Regions from separate parts of the Alishewanella sp. WH16-1 genome, predicted to be linked through region 3. Evidence: predicted binding sites of a transcription regulator. Region 3 holds the regulator's gene; each other region holds the start of a gene.
What was found. The regulator sigma-54, encoded in region 3, starts transcription at its own class of promoters, with help from an activator protein. The targets are predictions, from matches to a motif close to GTTGGCACGNNNNTNGNNT.
Positions count from the first base shown of each region.

Region 1 (5,017 bases), on a different contig from region 3:
CTGATTTAGATTATGCCCGTGCCAGTAGTGATCGGGCGGCAGCGAATATTCTGACACAAAGCTCAATTAACGTAGCGCTGCAGGCCCGGGTTTCTTCGGAGCAGGCGTTATCCCTGCTGAGTTAACTGGGGTGATTTTTCGCTGGTTTTTTGACGTAAACCTTGTTTTAGCGTCAAAAAACCAGCATTCCACCTTGCATACCCACACTTAGCTTGTACAATAAAGTCAAATAACCAGAATAAATTGTGCTGCTATGTCCTCCACACCGCCGCTGTATATCTTTGATTTACAATTAAATCGTGCTGAGCGTTTAGCCACTGTGCTGAGTTTTATTGGCGAGGCACAGCAAGTATTGACCGCTGAAAATGTGCTGGACAAATTACAGCAGCAGCCCGAAGCGGTAGTGTTGTTGGGGGCTTGTGGAGAGCTGGCACCTGACAAACTGGTACGGCAGTTTCCGGCTTCGGCTTTTTTAGTTGTCGGCGAGAGTCTTAGTTTCTTGCTGGAGCATGCTAACGTCATTGGCGTGCTATCCGAACCTTTTGCTTACGCCAGTTTGACGCAATTATTGCGCGATGCGCAGCAGTATCATCGTTTACTGCCCACGCATAAACAGGCAGATAGCCAGGCCAAGTTTGATGGCATGGTTGGGCAAACGCCGGCGATGCAGAAGGTACGGTTTTTAATTCAGCAGGTGGCAAAAACCGAAGCCAATGTGCTGGTGTTGGGGCCATCAGGTACCGGTAAAGAAGTGGTGGCACGCAATATCCATTTGTTGTCAAACCGGGCCAGTGGCCCCTTTGTGCCGATTAACTGCGGTGCGATTCCGGCGGAACTATTAGAAAGCGAGCTGTTTGGCCACGAAAAAGGGGCCTTTACCGGCGCCATTTCAACCCGTAAAGGCCGTTTTGAGTTGGCGCAGGGCGGCACGCTGTTTCTGGATGAAATAGGCGATATGCCGCAGCCAATGCAGGTTAAGCTACTGCGGGTGCTGCAGGAGCGGATTTTTGAGCGGGTGGGGGGCGCACAAACCATTAAAGCGGATGTACGGATTATCGCCGCTACGCATCGCGATCTGGAAACGATGATTAGCGATGGCAGCTTCCGTGAAGACTTGTATTACCGGTTAAATGTATTTCCAATTGAAACCCCTGCTCTTAGTGAGCGTGCCGACGATTTACCATTGTTAATCAATGAACTATTACAGCGGCAGTATCAGGCGCATCAGGCCAGAGTAAAGTTTACTGAGCGGGCATTAGAAAGTCTGAAGTTACATCCATGGCCTGGTAATGTCCGTGAGTTGGCTAATTTGTTAGAACGGATGATAATTATGTATCCGGATCAAGTGGTTGACGTCGCAGAGTTACCGAAAAAATATCAACACCTGGAAGTAGACTCTTATCAGCCGGTGTACCCCGAAGAGCTGCAAGAACGGGATTTACTGAATTCCTTATTTCAGTCACCCGATGAAGAAGCTGAGTCTGCAGCGGAATCTGAGACAACCTTAGCGGAAATCCAGTTCGCCTTTGCTGCGGGTACGCAACCCCTTGGATTACAAGATTTGCCGGATAGTGGTTTGGATTTAAAAGAGTTTTTGGCTGAGCTGGAAGTACGTTTTATTTCGCAGGCACTGGAGCGACATGACTTTATTGTGGCCCGGGCTGCAGAGGTGCTAGGTTTGCGCCGCACTACCCTGGTTGAGAAAATGCGCAAATATAATCTGGGCAAGGATGAATAAGGGTTGTCAGTTTTTTGACTGGATAAGTTCTTATAAATCATAATTTTAATGCTGGCATAATCTCTGCATAATCAGGTCTAGTTATTCACCAGACCTGAGCTATGTAACCCAATGTCTGATACCTCACGTTTTGAGCAAATTCTGCGGGCTTTGCCTTCCGGCGTCATTATTCTTGACGCCAAAGGTCTGGTAGTGGAGGCCAATCCGGTGGCTTTGGCAATGTTGGGTGAACCAGTGCTGGGGCAGCGCTGGTTAACTGTGATCAACCGCTGTTTTCAGCCACGTAGCGACGATGGTTTGGAAGTGTCACTTAAAGACGGGCGTCGCCTGCACATTGCGATCAGTGCGTTAAACCCTGGCCAGCTGATCGTGCTGACTGACCTAACTGAAACCCGCGCCTTACAGCAACGCTTGAATCATCTGCAACGTCTGTCAACCCTCGGCAAAATGATGGCCACGCTGGCGCATCAAATCCGTACCCCCTTAGCCTCAGCTATGCTCTACGCCGAGAATTTAGCCAGTCCGCAATTGGCAGTGCCGCGACGTGAGCAATTCCAGCAAAAACTGGTGTTACGTTTGCGTGAGTTAGAGCAGCAGGTCAATGATATGTTGCTTTTTGCGCGTTCCGGTACTGCGCAAGCGGTGCAAGCCGTAAATCTGCCGCAGTTGTTGCAGATGTTTTCCGAGCGCAGCGAGGCGATGTTAGCCAGCGCCAGGGCTGAGCTCCAGTTATGCTGCGCTGATGCTGAACTGCTACTGCTGGCTAATCCGCAAAGCTTGTGTGAAGCCTTATTAAATTTACTGCAAAACAGCATCCAGGCAACCGGCTCCGGCGGGCAGTTCCGTGTCGTGTTGCAACGCGAAACCGGTTCGCAGCTTACTTTGCTAATCAGTGACAACGGTCCAGGCATTGCGCCTGAGTTATTACCGCATATTTTCGAGCCTTTTTTTACCCGCAAAGCCGGAGGCAGTGGTTTGGGGCTGGCAGTGGTACAGGCGGTGATCCAGAGTCATCAGGGGCAGATCCGTTATTTACTGCCTGCCGAGCGGCCCACAGGCCAGCTAAGCGGTGCCTGTTTTGCGATTACGCTGCCATTAATGACGCCAGTTGCGAAAGGCAGAGTGGCTTTAAAAAACAAACAGCTGCAACAGGAGACCAGCCATGTCTGATTTAGTGGTATTAGTCGTCGAAGATGATGCCGGTTTACGCGAAGCCCTGTGCGACACCTTGTTACTGGCTGGCTATGCGCCACTGGCGGCTGACTGCGCCGAACAGGCGCTGTTACTGTTAAAAAAGCAAAAAGTCCAGCTGGTGGTATCAGATGTGCAGATGGGATCAGTGTCAGGCTTGAGTTTACTGCAAACCCTGAATGAGCATTATCCGCAACTGCCGGTGTTATTAATGACCGCCTACGCTAACGTGCAGGATGCGGTTGAAGCGATGCGTTTGGGCGCCATTGACTATCTGAGTAAGCCTTTCTCACCGGAAGTGCTGGTCTCGATGGTCAGTCGCTATGTGAAAGCGGCCTCAACGTCGGCTAATCAGCCGGTAGTGGCCGATCCGAAAAGTCAGGCGCTGTTACAACTGGCAGAAAAAGTAGCGCGCAGCGAGGCCAGTGTGATGATTTTGGGCCCAAGCGGCTCGGGTAAAGAAGTGCTGGCGCGTTATATTCACCAGCAGTCCAACCGCAGTAGCGAACCCTTTGTCGCGATTAACTGTGCGGCGATCCCGGAGAATATGCTGGAAGCAACCTTATTTGGTTACGAAAAAGGCGCCTTTACCGGTGCGGTAAATGCCTGCCCGGGTAAGTTTGAACAAGCTAATGGCGGCACCTTATTATTAGATGAGGTGACCGAAATGCCGCTAAACCTGCAGGCCAAGCTACTGCGGGTGATCCAGGAGCGCGAAGTTGAGCGCCTGGGCGGTCGTAAGCTGATTAAACTGGATATCCGCATTCTGGCTACCAGCAATCGCGAGCTGCGTCAGGCTGTTAATGACGGCGTACTACGCGAGGATCTGTATTACCGGTTAAATGTGTTTCCACTATGCTGGCCAGCGTTAAGCGAGCGGCCGGGTGATATCCTGCCGTTGGCAGAGCATCTGCTGGCAAGGTATGCCAGACAGCAGGAACGCAGTATCCCGTCGTTGACCGCCGCGGCGAAACAGCGCTTAGTCGGCTATAACTGGCCGGGTAACGTTCGTGAGCTGGATAATGTGATGCAACGGGCGTTGATTTTACAAAGTGGCAACCAACTTGAGGCGAACGATATCCTGCTCGAATCCCATCCTTTTGTGCCAAGCGCTGCCAGTCCGCATCCCGAAACGCTGGCGGAAGAAAGCCACTTTAAAGCCGAAATCCACCAACAGGAACACAAGCTAATTCTGGCTACCATGCGTGCTTGTGATCATAAACGCAAAGAGGCCGCCGCCAGGCTTGGGATCAGTGACCGTACTTTACGTTATAAACTGGCCAGAATGCGCGACCTCGGTATCGAGGTGGCGTAACCCTTGCTGAGGTGGCATAGCCCTTGCGGAGATGGCATAGCCCTTGCTTTAGTCCCTGTATCAGCTTAACAGTAAATTTTTGACAGGCACTCTTATGCAAATCAAAGGTCAGGCGTTATACGCACAAATGCAAAGCATGGCCAGCCAGGCCAGAGCCTTACCGGCAGACGCTAAACCCGCCATGGATATCGCGCCGGTTAATGGTAGCCAGTCTGATTTTACGACCTTATTTAAAAATGCCCTGGGTAACGTTAATGATCTGCAGCAACAGGCCAGTGCGATGCGCAATGCTGTTGAGCTGGGAGATCCCAGAGTATCACTGGCTCAAGCCATGATCGCATCACAAAAATCATCATTGGCCTTTGAAGCCACAGTGCAGGTACGCAATAAAGTGGTTGAAGCGTACAAAGAAATTATGTCAATGCCGGTTTAAGCTAGGCAGGCAGTAGGAGAAGCAAGGTGGCAGAGAATCAATCAACTGAGCTGGCATTGACCAATACCGACTTTAATACCGAGGCTCAGGGGCAGAGCAAAGGCAGCATTTTAAATTCATTTAATAGCGGCGGCGATTTGGTACGCCAGATCACGCTGATTGTGGCCTTAACTATCTGTCTGGCCATCGCCATTCTGATAATCCTTTGGGCACGGGCGCCAGAAATGCGGCCGTTGGGCACTTACGGTACCCAGGAGCTGATTCAAACTCTTGATCACCTTGATGCGCAAAAATTTAAATATAAACTTGAAGGTAATGTCATTCTGGTTCCGGAGAATAA
Region 1 covers NZ_LCWL01000009.1:53,279-58,295, reverse strand. The annotation lists gene AAY72_RS01255 (flagellin) at 1-125, shown strand, start outside; gene AAY72_RS01250 (sigma-54 dependent transcriptional regulator) at 254-1,738, shown strand; gene AAY72_RS01245 (PAS domain-containing sensor histidine kinase) at 1,850-2,908, shown strand; gene AAY72_RS01240 (sigma-54 dependent transcriptional regulator) at 2,901-4,244, shown strand; gene fliE (flagellar hook-basal body complex protein FliE) at 4,339-4,677, shown strand; gene fliF (flagellar basal-body MS-ring/collar protein FliF) at 4,704-5,017, shown strand, end outside.
Region 1: a site for sigma-54 is predicted at 1,789-1,807, ahead of AAY72_RS01245 (PAS domain-containing sensor histidine kinase). Genes of this name have one in related genera too.

Region 2 (5,017 bases), on a different contig from region 3:
GACCAAAAAAAACACAAAAATGAAAGTGCCTCTGAAAGTTTACTATTGTTGTTTCAGAAATTGCCGTATATTTTGCGGCTTTTCTGCTAAAAACAACGAAAAAGCACCTATAAAAGGTGCTTTGCCTGGAAAGGTTACAAGGTGTGTTACGTCTTATTGCCGGCTTAAGCGAATATTCGGCGGGCTGTAAGGCTCACTGCTACGCAGCGGATTAATATCCAGGCCGCCGCGACGGGTGTAACGGGCATACACCGCCAGAAAATCCGGTTTTGCCAGTTGCCAGATATCGTTATAAATGCGCTCTACACATTGCTCATGAAATTCGTTATGGCTGCGAAAGCTAATCAGATACTTCAATAGCGCTTCATGTGACAGGGCGGTACCGCGGTAATGAATAAAGACACTGGCCCAGTCTGGTTGCGAGGTGATCAGACAGTTCGATTTAAGTAAATGTGAGTGCAGTTTCTCATCGACCTGACCACGAGCCGGATCCAATTGCAGTAACGAGGCTTGATACTGGTATTGGTCGACTTCGATATCCAGTTCATCCAGACAAATGCCGGGGATCCAGGTTGGCTGGAAGGTCATAATTTCGCTGACATTATGCAGGCTGACCTTAACATTGCCGCCGGCACAGGCCGACAGGTCGCGTTGCATGGTTTGATAAACCTGGCCGACATCAGCAAAGCGGCTTTGGTTAAAGCTGTTTAAATAGAGCTTAAATGACTTGGATTCAATCAGGTTTGGCGAATCGTAAGGCACCACAAAGGTGGCCAGTGCAACCTGGGGCTTACCTTTGCTGTTAAGCCAGGACAACTCGTAACCATGCCAGATATCCTGCCCGACAAAAGGCAGCTCTTGACCAAGACCGATGGCGTCGCGTCCGAGGCTGCGCGGCACCACCTGTAACAGGGTGGCGTCGTATTGATCGACATAGTCAGTGATTTTACCAAGACTGAGCTCGGCCAGAACGTCGGAATGGCTTTTTGTCATGTCGTAATCTTTTTTCGCTACTTTTTTCGCAAGGCAGTGTTTTTCGCTACAATGAGCCGATCTTAGCACAACTGACCCCGGGAGTAGAGGTGTCTGTCCAACAAGCTTACGCAAATTTTATCGAACAGAGTCTGGCCTGGCATCAGGCCGAGGGCATCAGTATGCAAACCTGGCGCGATGCCGCGCAGTCATCGCCGTGTGAAGTGCAGTCATTAGGCGACGAACGGGTAAGCTGGCAGCCGGTTTCACAACAACCGCCGGCCGATTTTAGTAATGTGGAGCGCGCGCTGGAGCTGACGTTACATCCGGATATTAAGGCGTTTTACAGCAGTTGGTTTGGTGCCAACCTGGCGGCGGAGCATCCAAAAGGCAAACTGGCGTTGCTGATGCCATGGCATGCTGCTGATATTGCCCGCTTACAGGAAAATATTATTGGCCACATTCTGATGAAGCGCCGTTTACGTCAGCAGGAGACGGTGTTTTTTGCAGTGACCGATGATGAAAATATTATGCTGTCGGTATTGAACCGCAGTGGCGAGGTGTTTCAGGAGAGTGTCGGCCAGGAGGTTAAGGTTAAGCTGGCCGACAATTTGGCTGAGTTTCTGGCCGAACTCAAGCCGCTGGCTTATTCGCCGCTATTTGACTGACATTCCCAGGCGATATTCGACAACAGTAGACAGTTGTCACAGCGAAAATCGAAGATCCCGGCTTGTGGCGTGGCTAAGCGCCAGTTGCCACCACAGCCGGGGCAGCATTTATCTGCTTCTGCCTGACAATCTGTAGCACTGCCACTGTACAGCGCATACCATACTGGCCGCTGGTTTTGTCTGGCCAGTTGTGTTGCTAGCTTGCGGCCCTGGCGGTTAAGTTTACTCTGGTAGTGTTGCAGACTGTTTTCGGCGGTTTTGTGCAGTACCCGATCTTGCTGCAGCTGAATTTCATCCAACGCCTGAAACTGCAGCTGCCAGCGGATCAGCGCTTCATAATCGGCCGCAGCAGGGTTAAGCCAAAATAAGGGTACAGGTTGCAGTGTATTGGCGCAGCGCAGTGGCGAGCAGGTATCGGCATAGGTGGTGAAGAGCACCAGTTCTGCCGGTAGTTCAGTTACCGTTTGCTGCGACATCAGATCCTGACCCAGCAGTTGGCATTGCGGGTAGCCCAGACCTGCTGCAGCCAGTTGTTGCTCTGCTGCCTTAACTCTGGCACTGGCATGCTGGCCGCTCAGGGCATCCGCTGTCGGCAACACCAGCCGGCTACAAAAGGCGTCGCCGGTAAAGGCCGTGGGAAACTCCCGACCGAGCATCTGGCCATTAAAGATCAGTGCCTCCAGGTAGCGGCGAATCGCCTGTTCGGCAAGGCTGAATTCGGTATCCGCAATCAGCGTAAAACGTAATTCAGCCAGGTACATCGGTTTGCTCCAGCAGCGCCAGCAGACGATCAAGCTTAGCCTCAATCCGTGCCAGCCGGGTATCTGGCGTTTCTGTGGCGATGGGCGCTGCCGGGATGTCGGTATCAGAAACAATACCGCTTTCAGCGCTACTGCTCGCCGGCAGATTACGCCACTGCTGATAGGCGCTGAACAATTCCGGGCCGGCTAACTGGCCCGCCAGGCGGGCACGCAGTAGCGCCAGATTCACCGTTTTGCCTTCGTGTTGCAGTTGTTTGGCCGCTTGTTGCACCAGTTGCAGTTTATTGGTCATTGACTTAGCCATTCTCACTAAAATTTCGCTTAATTTAGCATTATCTTGGGCTGGCTGATAGCGGTGTGTTTTTAAGTTTTTGTATTTTCAATATATTTTAAGTTGGCCCCGCTTTTGCTTACCCCATAGCTGTCGGTAACTACCGCTTTAACAAGAATAAATCAGGAGTTTCATTATGTTTGCTAATGCCGCCGTGCAAAAACTACTTATTATCAGCGCTGCTACCCTGGCCTTGTCAGGCTGTGTGGTTGCTATCGGTGATAAAACTGAGACTGCGTCAGAGAGTACCTGGCGTAAAACCCAGCAGTTTAACTTGCAAAGTATTAATCAGCTGTCACTGGGCGTGAGCAGTGAAGAGGTGCGCCAGCAACTTGGCGCACCGGATTTTAGCGAGCTGTTCCAGAAAGATGGCCAGCAGGTACAAGTGTTGTTTTACCGCACGCATCATCGCAACAGCGATGGCAAAACCACGAAAGACGAATGCACACCGTTAATTTTCAAAGATAACCAACTGACAGCTTGGGGTGATAAAGCCTACCAATACCTGTAACAGGGTTGCTGCTGGCTGCTGCAGTTAATGCAGCAGCTTATTTAGCTCATCAATGGTATCAGACCAATCCGAATCGGCGCGCCAGGCCTCGCGCAAAAAGCTGGCCTGAGCTTGGCTCCAGAATGGCGCCTCGGCTAACTCCGTGCCAGCACTCAGTTTATGCCGCTGCACAAATGCCTGAATCTGCTCCGGACTATTGTCTAAACCTAACTGGGCAAACAGGGTGCTCAGAGTGTGTTTACTGGTGTCCATGGTGGTCCTCCTTTTTATACATTTAGTTTAAAAAGTATAGCTGAGTTTCGGGTAACAAAATCGTGCTTGGCAAGCAAACCGCCGGCTGCTATTGTGAATAAAAAAACAACAATAACAGGTGAGCCATGTTAGCCCAGGTCAATCATTTTGAACCCAGCCAGTTAAAAGCCGCCTTACTTGGTGGTGAAGATCTGAAACTCGCCGCCTCGGTGCTGTACCAGTCTTATCACGATGACCCACTTTTTATGGCGATTTTTCGCAGTGCTGAGCGCGAATATGAAGCCAGGCTGCGAGCAGCCATTCGCGAAGAACTCAGTACCTTTTGGCAAGCCGGACAGCCAATCGTTGGTTTATTCCAGGGCGAACAACTTTTAGGGGTGGCCTGTGTGGTTGGGCCTGACTCCGGCATTGGCAGTAGCCGGCTCTGGCACTGGCGCCTGAAAATGTTGCTGACCGCCGGTCTGGTTTCTACCCGGCAGATGCTCAATAAAGAAGAAAGAATTCATGCGGCAATGCCGGCAAAACGTTATCATATGCTGGCGTTTATCGCCGTCGCGCCGAAATATCAACACGCAGGTTTAGGCCACTATTTGCTGCAGGCGGTGGATAGCCTGGTGGATGAAGATCCATCTTCGGCCGGCATTGGCGTCTTTGTCACGCTGCAGAAGTATCAGGCATTTTTTGCTGACGATCAGTACCAGAAAGTGGCGGAACTTAGCTTTAGTACAGTGCAAGGCAGCCTGATGTTCCGGGTACGGCAAACAGCCTGATTAACCCGATTGGATGTTTTCTATGCAACAATTTCAGAGTTTTGAGCAGTTTTACCCGTTTTATCTGCGTGAACACGCTAACCCGGTATGCCGGGCGTTACATTATATCGGTAGCAGTCTGGTGTTACTGGTATTGGCTTATGTGCTGCTCAGCCAGCAATGGCGGTGGCTGTGGACCTTACCGCTCATCGGCTATGGCTTTGCCTGGCTTGGCCATTTTGGCTTTGAACATAACCGGCCAGCCACCTTTAAATACCCGTTTTATAGTTTGGCTGCCGATTGGGTGATGTATAAAGACTTTCTGACCGGGCAACTCAGCCACAAGCTAAATGCTGCATTAGCGCAGCAGTAGCGGGAACTTCCTGTTAAGACGGAATGCGGTGCGGCGGCAGCTCAAATGCCGCCAGATGTAAACCGCTTAATACCAGCTCCGCCTGATAGCGGCTTTCACCATCGGCACTAAAATCGACCTGATAGCAGGTGACAAAACGTCGCCGTTGGCCGATTTTGCGCAGCCGATAATGGCTGCGGCCACATTCCAGATATTGCAATTGATGCTGACGGCATAATTGGCGTGCTAATAAAACGGCGCGTTCATCTTGTTTGCGCTGTAACCAAAAGCCGTAGCCGATAGTAATAACAAGGAGTAAAAGTACAATACTGGCCATAAAAGTCTAATTTACCGCTGCTCTTAGCCAAGCATAATGCTGGCGCCCCTGGCTTTTTACAACACGCTGCAGGGCTTTTTTGCT
Region 2 covers NZ_LCWL01000135.1:63,828-68,844, reverse strand. The annotation lists gene queF (NADPH-dependent 7-cyano-7-deazaguanine reductase QueF) at 154-993, opposite strand; gene syd (SecY-interacting protein) at 1,083-1,640, shown strand; gene AAY72_RS14565 (DUF2310 family Zn-ribbon-containing protein) at 1,619-2,401, opposite strand; gene AAY72_RS14560 (hypothetical protein) at 2,388-2,693, opposite strand; gene AAY72_RS14555 (DUF3192 domain-containing protein) at 2,869-3,243, shown strand; gene AAY72_RS14550 (DUF2789 domain-containing protein) at 3,268-3,495, opposite strand; gene AAY72_RS14545 (GNAT family N-acetyltransferase) at 3,621-4,265, shown strand; gene AAY72_RS14540 (DUF962 domain-containing protein) at 4,279-4,617, shown strand; gene AAY72_RS14535 (DUF3301 domain-containing protein) at 4,631-4,933, opposite strand.
Region 2: a site for sigma-54 is predicted at 2,795-2,813, ahead of AAY72_RS14555 (DUF3192 domain-containing protein). Genes of this name have one in related genera too.

Region 3 (5,017 bases):
TTATGACAAGGAGGGCTATATTGCCGATCACTTACAGGCGCGCCGGCTCGAACATTTCGAGCAGTTAGGCTTCACCCAGTTTGAACAGCCGCGTTACACCCTGTTTAATGCCGAACATCGTGCTGCCTGGGAAATCAGCAGCAAAGATGGCATCTGGTTTCCACAGGATAAAATTATACTGGAGCAACAGGTATTGTTACGTAATCTGTTACCAGACGGCTTTATCGAACGGGTAGAAACCGCCTCGCTGCAACTATTGTTGCCGGAAAAAACCTTACAAACCCATGAACCAGTGCGTATTGTTGGCCCTGGTTTTTATATGAACGGCGTCGGTATGTTAGCTGATCTGTCAGCACAGCACATCCAGCTACAAAAGCATCTTGAAACGGTATATTTAAATGAAAACTAACCTGTTCGCCGCGCTATTGATACTGTTTAGCGCCAGCACCCTGGCGGCTAAACCTGATCATCAGTTGCCGATTTCGATTAACGCCGACAATACCCAGGCTTCTATTCGCGATAATACGGCGGTTTATGTTGATAATGTCGAAGTCAAGCAAGGCAGTTTGCTCATTAAGGCGGATCGTCTGGAAATTAATGCCAGTGCCGGTAAAGGCCAGGAAATCTTTATTTTCAGCGGCACCCCTGTAACCTATTCACAACTGCTAGACGGCGAACGTCCCGTCACTGCTCAGGCGAATGAAATTCGCTATGACATTGCCAGTCGTACCCTCACCTTAACGACCGACGCCGAGTTAACCCAAAGCGGCTCCTTGGTGCGGGGCGATATTATCCGTTACAACCTGGAGCGCCAGGAACTAACGGCCGGCAGCGAGCAAAACCGCCGCGTCACGACCATTTTTACGCCGGAAACCAAGGAAAATCCATGAAGTTAGTGGTAGCGCATCTGGCGAAAAGTTATAAAGGCCGCCAGGTAGTAAAAGATGTCAGTCTGGAAGTGAATGCCGGCCAGATCGTTGGCTTACTCGGTCCGAATGGCGCAGGTAAAACCACCACCTTTTATATGATTGTCGGCCTAGTCCCGTCCGATAAAGGGCAAATCACCCTCAATGATCAGGACATTACCTTCGCCCCTATTCATCAGCGCGCCAGAGCCGGTATCGGTTATTTACCGCAGGAGAGCTCGATTTTTCGCAAGCTAACGGTCTATGACAACCTGTTAGCGATACTGCAAACCCGCAAAGACCTGAGCAGCCAACAACGTGAAGACATTGCCGACGAACTGCTGGAAGAGTTTCATATTGGCCATATCAAGCACAGCTTAGGGATGGCCTTATCGGGTGGTGAGCGGCGCCGGGTTGAGATTGCCCGCGCCCTGGCCGCCAACCCGGCTTTTATTCTGCTGGATGAGCCCTTTGCCGGTGTTGACCCGATTTCCGTGTTAGATATCAAAAAGATTATCCAGCATCTGTGTCAGCGCGGGATCGGTGTCTTGATCACCGATCATAACGTCAGGGAAACCCTTGATGTCTGCGAAATTGCCTACATTGTCAGTCATGGCGAGTTAATTGCGGCTGGCTCGCCGCAAGACGTGCTGGCGAATCAACAGGTCCGCGATGTATACCTTGGTGAGCAATTCAGGCTATAGTAAGGGCGTCGGACAACAGTCATATATTCAGGAGAGAATCAGACTTACATGAAGCCGTCTTTACAACTGCGCCTAGGCCAACAGCTGACTATGACACCCCAGCTGCAGCAGGCGATCCGTTTACTACAGCTATCAACTATAGAACTACAGCAGGAAGTTCAGGAAGCTCTGGACGCTAACCCTTTGCTGGAAGGCGATGACGACTATAGCACTGAACATTCAGATACGGATCTGAGTCTGGCAAACCTGAACCGCGATACGCCGGCGACAGACAGTGCCAGCGATGATAACGACGACTTCACTGATTATACCGACCATTCAGAGCGCGACAGCAGCGAGGCAATGACCGAACAGAACATTCAGGACGATCTGCCGCTTGATAACAATTGGGATGATTTAGTCAGCGCTGCGCCGGTAACCAGTGGAGCCCTACCCGATGACGATATGGTTTATCAGGGAGAAACCACCGAGACCTTACAAGACTACTTACGCTGGCAAATGGAACTGACCCCCTTTTCTGCAACTGACCGCGCTATCGCCGAAATTATTATTGAAGCGGTGGATGAAACGGGTTTGCTCACTATCAGCTGCGAAGACATTCTCGAGTCTTTGCAGTTGCCCGATGTGGAAGCCGATGAAGTCGAGGCCGTATTAAAGCGGATCCAGCTATTCGACCCGGTTGGTGTCGCCGCACGCTCAGTGCAAGAGTGTTTGTTAGTGCAGTTGCGGCAGTTTGATCCTGCGACGCCCTACTTAAATGATGCAAAACAAATAATCAGCGAATATACCGACTTTTTAGCTAACCGGGACTTTCGTTCTCTGATGCGGGTGACTAAACTCAAAGAAGAAGAACTGAAGGAAGTGATGCGTTTGATCCACAGCTTAAACCCAAGACCGGGTGCGGATGTGATCAGGCAAGAGCAGCAGTACATTATTCCTGATGTTGTAGTGAGTAAAGTCAAAGGTCGCTGGCAGGTAGAATTGAACCCGGACGCTATGCCTAAGGTTAGGATTAATCAGCAATATGCGGCCTTATCCAGAACGGCACGTAACAGTGCGGATAGCCAGTTTATCCGCTCACATCTGCAGGAAGCGAAATGGTTTCTAAAAAGTTTAGAAAGCCGCAACGAAACCCTGTTAAAAGTGGCCAGCTGTATAGTGCAGCAGCAACAGGCTTTTTTTGAACACGGCGAAGAAGCCATGAAGCCAATGGTACTGAATGATGTGGCCGAGATGGTCAGTATGCATGAATCAACGATTTCCAGGGTGACAACCCAAAAGTATATGCATACACCGCGCGGAATTTTTGAACTTAAGTTCTTTTTCTCCAGTCATGTTAGTACAGAGAGTGGTGGTGAATGCTCCTCCACAGCAATTCGCGCTTTTATCAAAAAACTGGTGGCTGCGGAAAATCCCGCTAAGCCATTAAGTGATAGCAGGATGGCAGAAATTTTGTCTGATCAGGGTATTAACGTTGCGCGGCGTACCATCGCCAAGTACCGCGAATCCCTGTTTATCCCGCCATCCAATCAACGAAAGACCCTGCTGTAAGTGTCTTAACAAGAAGGAAGAGTCTATGCAAATCAACCTAACTGGCCGTCACGTAGAAATTACCGACTCTCTGAGAGAATATGTAGACAGTAAATTTGCTAAACTGGAGCGCCATTTTGAAAACATCAATAATGTGCACGTAGTCCTGAATGTCGAAAAGCTAAAACAAATTGCTGAAGCCAAAATCCATCTGAATGGTGGTGAAGTTTTTGCCGTCTCTGAAGACGAAAATATGTACGCCGCCATTGACCAGTTAATTGATAAGCTGGACAGGCAAGTGATCAAACATAAAGAAAAGTTGTCACGACACTAAGATGATTAATTTAAGCGCTATGTTAGCGGAGAACTGCACGAAAAGTGCAGTTCTTTTTAACAGTAAAAAACGAATCCTCGAATATATCGCCGAACTGGCCCACCAGCAAATACCCGAAATGTCTGAATACAGCATTCTGGAAGCGCTGATGACCCGCGAAAAGCTGGGCTCAACCGGTATTGGCGGCGGTATTGCGATCCCGCATGGTAAACTGGAGTGTGTGACTTCGCCCATTCTGGTGTTTGTTGTCAGTCAGGATCCTATCCCCTTCGATGCCATTGATAACCAGGGTGTTGATATTTTCTGCGCTATCCTGATCCCGAAAGATCAGTGTCAGGCACATTTAACCACGCTATCGGGCATTGCCAAACTGCTTAGCCAGAAAGAGCTAACCAAGAAAATCCGGCACGCCGGCTCAGATCAGCAACTGTACCAGTTATTGGTGGAATCCAGTCAGCTGGCAGGTGACAAATGAAATTACTGGTAGTCAGCGGCCGCTCAGGCTCAGGTAAATCCGTCGCATTACGGGTGATGGAAGATCTGGGCTACTACTGCGTAGATAATATTCCGGTGAATTTGCTGCCCACCCTGGCTAATGCGGTAATGGATCAGTATGAGCGGGTTGCAGTTAGCATCGATGTGCGCAATTTACCGACCGAGCCGGAAGAACTGGCAGAAATTCTGTCCTATTTACCGCGTAAACTCGAACTGACTATTCTATACCTGGATGCTGACCACACCACGCTGATTAAGCGTTTTAGTGAAACCCGGCGTCTACACCCACTTTCCCATCAAGCCATGTCGCTGGACGAAGCGATTTCGCGGGAACAGCAATTGCTGGATCCCATCTCCAGCCGCGCCGATCTGTATATTGATACCACCGAACTCAATATTCATCAGTTAGCGGAATTATTACGCGAACGGATCCTCGGCCAGAAAACCGGCCGGCTGGTGATGTTGTTTGAATCCTTTGGTTTTAAATACGGTATTCCGAAAGAGGCCGATTATGTCTTTGATGCCCGTTTCTTACCCAATCCGCATTGGGAACCGGCGCTAAAGCCGCTTACCGGCCTGGATCAACCGGTAAAAGATTATCTGGCTTCAGAACCAATAGTTGGTAAATACATCTGGCAAATTAATAGCTTTATCAGTAGCTGGTTACCACATCTCGAGCGCAACAATCGCAGTTATCTGACCATTGCCATTGGCTGCACCGGTGGCCAGCATCGTTCGGTTTATATCGCAGAATCTCTGGCAGAAAGTTACCGCAGCCAGCGCGAGGACGTGCAAATTCGCCATCGGGAGTTAACACGTCACCATGGCCGCTAAACTCAGCACACAGGTTACTATTATCAATCAACTCGGCCTGCATGCGCGGGCTGCGACTAAGCTGGTGCAGCTCTGTCAGCGCTATCAGGCGAAAGTCGAATTGGTGCAGGATGACGGTAAAACGGCAGACGCCGGCAGTGTGCTGGCGTTGCTGATGCTGGCAAGCAGTAAGGGCAAAACCCTGACGGTCACCACCGAGGGGGAAGACGCAGCAG
Region 3 covers NZ_LCWL01000077.1:56,203-61,219, reverse strand. The annotation lists gene lptC (LPS export ABC transporter periplasmic protein LptC) at 1-409, shown strand, start outside; gene lptA (lipopolysaccharide transport periplasmic protein LptA) at 399-890, shown strand; gene lptB (LPS export ABC transporter ATP-binding protein) at 887-1,609, shown strand; gene AAY72_RS07090 (RNA polymerase factor sigma-54) at 1,658-3,160, shown strand; gene hpf (ribosome hibernation promoting factor) at 3,186-3,473, shown strand; gene ptsN (PTS IIA-like nitrogen regulatory protein PtsN) at 3,475-3,948, shown strand; gene rapZ (RNase adapter RapZ) at 3,945-4,802, shown strand; gene AAY72_RS07070 (HPr family phosphocarrier protein) at 4,792-5,017, shown strand, end outside.